Regions from separate parts of the Faecalibacterium sp. An58 genome, predicted to be linked through region 2. Evidence: a T-box and tRNA genes for the amino acid it is inferred to sense, from the RefSeq annotation. Region 2 holds a T-box; the other holds one or more tRNA genes.
What was found. The T-box of region 2 lies ahead of metG (methionine--tRNA ligase). A T-box ahead of a tRNA ligase gene usually reads a tRNA of that ligase, here a tRNA-Met.
Positions count from the first base shown of each region.

Region 1: it encodes a tRNA-Met, which carries the amino acid that the T-box ahead of metG (methionine--tRNA ligase) is inferred to sense. The anticodon was not compared.

Region 1 is NZ_NFHX01000003.1:80,834-83,231, reverse strand. It holds gene trhA (PAQR family membrane homeostasis protein TrhA) at 1-274, shown strand, start outside; gene B5G12_RS04010 (transporter) at 433-948, shown strand; tRNA gene B5G12_RS04005 (tRNA-Met) at 1,059-1,135, opposite strand; gene B5G12_RS04000 (DUF4349 domain-containing protein) at 1,263-2,315, opposite strand; gene B5G12_RS03995 (RNA polymerase sigma factor) at 2,302-2,398, opposite strand, start outside.
Region 2 is NZ_NFHX01000007.1:69,885-72,282, reverse strand. It holds T-box leader at 859-1,125, shown strand; gene metG (methionine--tRNA ligase) at 1,206-2,398, shown strand, end outside.

The DNA of each region.
Region 1 (2,398 bases), on a different contig from region 2:
CCCCAAGTGGATCTCCTCGGTGCTGTATATCGCCATGGGCTGGGCCTGCATCTTTGCGCTGCCCCAGCTGCTCAGCTGCCTGTCCCCTGCCTGCTTTGGATGGCTGCTGGCCGGCGGCCTGCTTTACACGGCGGGCGGCGTCATCTACGCCTGCAAGCACCCCGGCTTTGAGCGGCGCCACCCCAACTTCGGGATGCACGAGATCTTCCATCTGTTCGTGATGGCGGGCAGCTTGTGCCACTATATCGTCATGTACGTCTATATGCTGGGCTGAACGCCCGCTTCTGCCGCTGCGGCCTCCACAGGCTGCGGCGGCTTTTTGTTTGGTATCCGCTCTTGTATCCCAGCCCGGACCATGGTATTATTAAAATGTACATACAGCGCACCCGCTTTTGTGTCCAGCCCATTTTTCCACAGAAAGGATGTTGCACCATGAAGGAAAATGTTTCCCGCCCGGCGCGCAGCCGCCTGCGTCGCACCGAAGAACGTCTGAAATACATCCTGCGAGAACAGGTCGCCGAGCTTGCCAGCCTGCTGGAGGTGGTCATCTCGGTGCTGGTGCTGCTGGGCCTGCTCATCAGCGCGGTGCCGGTAGCCCGGGAGATGCTGTCCCTGTGGAGCAGCGGCAGCACCGACGCCTTCCAGACCTTCCTGGGACACGCCTTCAACCTGGTCATCGGCATCGAGTTCATCAAAATGCTGTCCAAGCACAGCCCCGGCAGCGCCCTGGAGGTGCTGCTGTACGCCATCGCCCGCAATATGATCCTGGGCCATGGCTCCACCATGGACAACCTGCTGGGCGTATTTTCCATCGGGCTGATCTTCGTGATCCGGAAATTTCTGTTCGTGCCCTCCTTTGGCTCCAGCCGGCCGGGCAGTGAAGTGATCCGCCCTTCCGTTCCCGCCGCACCGGACACCAAGGCCCCGGATGACGCCCCTGTCCCCTGACCATCCCGGCGCCGTTTCAACGCAAAACACCTGCCGATGCTTTTCCACATCGGCAGGTGTTTTTGGCACAAAAAGAAATATGACCGGCTGGATACAACCGGTCATATTGGTGGTTGCGGGGGCTGGATTTGAACCAACGACCTTCGGGTTATGAGCCCGACGAGCTACCGGACTGCTCCACCCCGCGCTATCTTTGATCTGCACCCTTCGGCTTTGTTTGGAAGCCGTATCGCTTGGTGCTCCATTATAATAGCACAGGGCGGGGGAAATGTCAATAGATTTCGGAGAAATTTTTTGGCAGAGTCGCCAGAAGGTCATCTGCGGCGGCGGCGCACGATCACCACCACAGCCACGACAGCCGCCACCAGCAGCACCACAGGCCACAGGCCCGCCAGCAGCACCAGGACTGCGGACGCCCCATGGATGAAGTTCTGCCAGCCTTCGGCAAAGGCTGTGCCCAGCCGCTCCAGGAAGGAACCGCCGGTGGGGGTGTATGTCTCCACCTCCTGCAGGGTGACAGTGACGGTGCAGCTGGCGATCTGGTCGTCGTACCAGTCCAGCTGGCCCTGCCAGCTCTCCAGCTGATACTCCACGTCGGACAGCTGGGCTTCGATGTCCAGCAGATCGGACAGAGTGGCGGCGCTGGCCTGCAGCTCCCGCAGGCGGTCCCGCTGGCCTTCCAGGTTGGCGATCCGGCCGGCCACGTCGGTGTACTGGGCTGTGACATCGTCAGCCCGCTGGTACTTGTTCACCAGGCTGCCGGTCTGGCCCGCCGCCTCCAGAAAGCTCTCGTAGTTGGCTTCGGGCACCCGCAGCGTCATGGACAGGGTGCGGGCTTCGCCGGTGTAGTTGGATTCGCTGCTGCTCTCCATCCAGCCGCCGGCGTCGGCCAGGGCCTGCTCCAGACTGGCGCGGGCCCCTTCGTAGTCTTTGGTCTCCAGGGTCAGGTCTGCGGTGTAGATGATCTTGTCCCCGGCCAGGGCGCTCTCGGTGCCGGCGGCACTGCGGGCCGCAAGGTCACCGTTGGCCATGTCCAGGCCATAAGTAGCCATCTGGGGCGCGCTGGCCAGGGCCGTACTGGACGCCGCGCCGCCAGACCGGAGGCTCATGGTATCGATGCCGCTGCCTGCGGGGCCAAGGGCCTGCAGGCCCACCACGGCCACTGCCGCACAGGCCGCGATCCCGGCGGCCCACCGCTTCCAATGGGGAAAGCGGACCGCCCTGCCTTTGGTCTTTGTGTCTTGGGATACGGGGGTATGGGAAGTGCTCTGGGGCTGGGGTTTGGGCTGCATGGCAAGCAGACGGGCTTTCAGCTCATCCGAAGCGTGCAGCTGGTCTACCTCCATTTTGTATTCAAACCATTTCATCCTCGATCTCCTCCTCCAGCATGGTATGTAGAAGGGCCCGCGCCCGATGCAGCCAGCTCAGCACCGTGTTGGTGGGCGCGCCC
Region 2 (2,398 bases):
ACTGATGACAGCAGCAGTAAGCTGGACCTGCATTCGATCGGTCAAAAGGGCCAGATGCCAAGGGCAGATGGCAGATCGTTCTTCTGTAAGATGTCGATTTGGATAAGCCAGAAGCTGTAAAAGGTAATTCTTACGAGAACTGCTGTACGGATTTTGCATATATCTGGAAATTGCACACAGAAGAAAGATCCATTGGTTTGAGCGATGGTGATGTACCTCCTCAAATATCGGCGGGACCGAAGTACAATGTACCGGAAGCTGAAAGAGCTGCAAAGCACCACTTCCCCAAGATCAGAAGATCCCCAAAGCAAGAGGCAGATGTTCCGAGCACAACTTGTCCGCGCAACGGTCATTCAAATAAAGAGCAGGCCAGAAAGGATGATCTCCGATGAAAATCCCTGTATGGATGCAGATATTTGAGTAACACGGAGGGAGTACTCCAATGATTTAGGTAGCTTGTGCCCTGGAGTGATTCAATCGAAAGAATGTGTTTCCTATGAAGGTTCTTCGTAAGACGCAATCCAACGATTCGGATGAGGCTTGACACCAATGTACTAGTTAAATCAGCAAACCACTACCCTACCATTTCCTAAAGGAAAGGCCAAATCTTATGAAAGGCAAGGTCAAGACCGAAAAATAGGTAATGCGAGGTAATGAGGCAATGACTCCGAAGAAGTAAGCATCCTGGCGGATGAGAGGCTTGCAACCGCTCTCATCCGCCAGGTTTTTTTGTTTGCCGCCGGGTCCTCCTGTCCTTTTCCGGTTTGGCTCCCGGGCCGGCCCGGACGCTTTGCGGCAAAAACTTTCGCCGGGCGGTTGACAAACCGGGTGGCTTCCTCTATAATAGTCACGATATCCAAACCGGCTGTGAAGAGAAGAGTAAGCGCCATACGATCCTTGCAGAGAGCCTGCGGTGGTGGAAAGCAGGCAGGCATCGCGGCGCCGAAAATGGTCTTGGAGCCGCGCAGGCGAAGGGCATCGCACCCCAAGCCTGCGCCGGGTGCGCCCGTTACCGCGTCCGGCTGTATGCAGCGGGTCTCCCCTGCCGCAGCTTTGAGGCCGTGCCCTGCAAAGGGGCGGCAAACCAAGGTGGTACCACGGAAGTATTCTGCTCCCGTCCTTGCAGGGCCTATGCCCGGGCAAAGACGGGAGCTTTTGCTTTCTTTACAGTTCTTCATTCGGGAAAAGGGAGGATTTGTTTCAATATGTCTGAGCGCAAGAAATTTTACATCACCACCCCCATCTACTACCCCAGCGACAAGCTGCACATCGGCCACAGCTACACCACCGTGGCCTGTGATGCGCTGGCCCGCTTCAAGCGGATGCAGGGCTGCGACGTGATGTTCCTGACCGGCACCGACGAGCACGGCCAGAAGATCGAGGACAAGGCTGCCGCCGCCGGCGTCCAGCCCAAAGAGTATGTGGACCGCATCGTGGCCACCGTCAAGGACCTGTGGAAGCTGCTGGATGTCAGCTACGACCGCTTCATTCGCACCACCGACGACTACCACATCCAGTCCTGCCAGAAGATCTTCACCACCCTGTATGAGAAGGGCGACATCTACAAGGGCGAGTATGTGGGCCATTACTGCAAGCCCTGCGAGAGCTTCTGGACCGACAGCCAGCTGGTGGACGGCAAATGCCCCGACTGCGGCCGCGAGGTCTATGACGCCCATGAGGAGGCCTATTTCTTCCGTACCAGCAAATACGCCGACCGGCTGCTCAAGCTGTACGAGGAGAACCCCCAGTTCATCCAGCCCGAGAGCCGTAAAAATGAGATGATTGCCTTCATCAAGCAGGGCCTGCAGGATACCTGCGTGTCCCGCACCTCGGTCAAGTGGGGCATCCCTGTCCCCTTTGACCCCAAGCACACCATGTATGTCTGGGTGGACGCCCTGAGCAACTATATCACCGCCCTGGGCTACGGCAACGACACCTACCACGACTACGACAAATACTGGCCCGCCGACCTGCATATGGTGGGCAAGGAGATCCTGCGGTTCCACACCATCCTGTGGCCCGCCATGCTGATGGCCCTGGATCTGCCCCTGCCCAAGCGTGTGTTCGGCCACGGCTGGCTGCTGATGAACGGCGGCAAGATGTCCAAATCGGTGGGCAACGTGGTGGATCCCGTCATCCTCTGCGACCGCTACGGCGTGGACGCCATCCGCTACTTCCTGCTGCGTGAGATCCCCTTTGGCAACGACGGTATGTTCACCAACGAAGCCCTGATCAACCGCATCAACAGCGACCTGGCCAACGACCTGGGCAACCTGCTCAGCCGCACAGTGGCCATGTGCGAAAAGTACTTCGGCGGCACGGTGTCCAAAGCCGACGGCACCGAGGCCATCGACGCCGAGCTGGAGCAGATGCTGTCCGCCCTGCCCGCCAAGGTGGC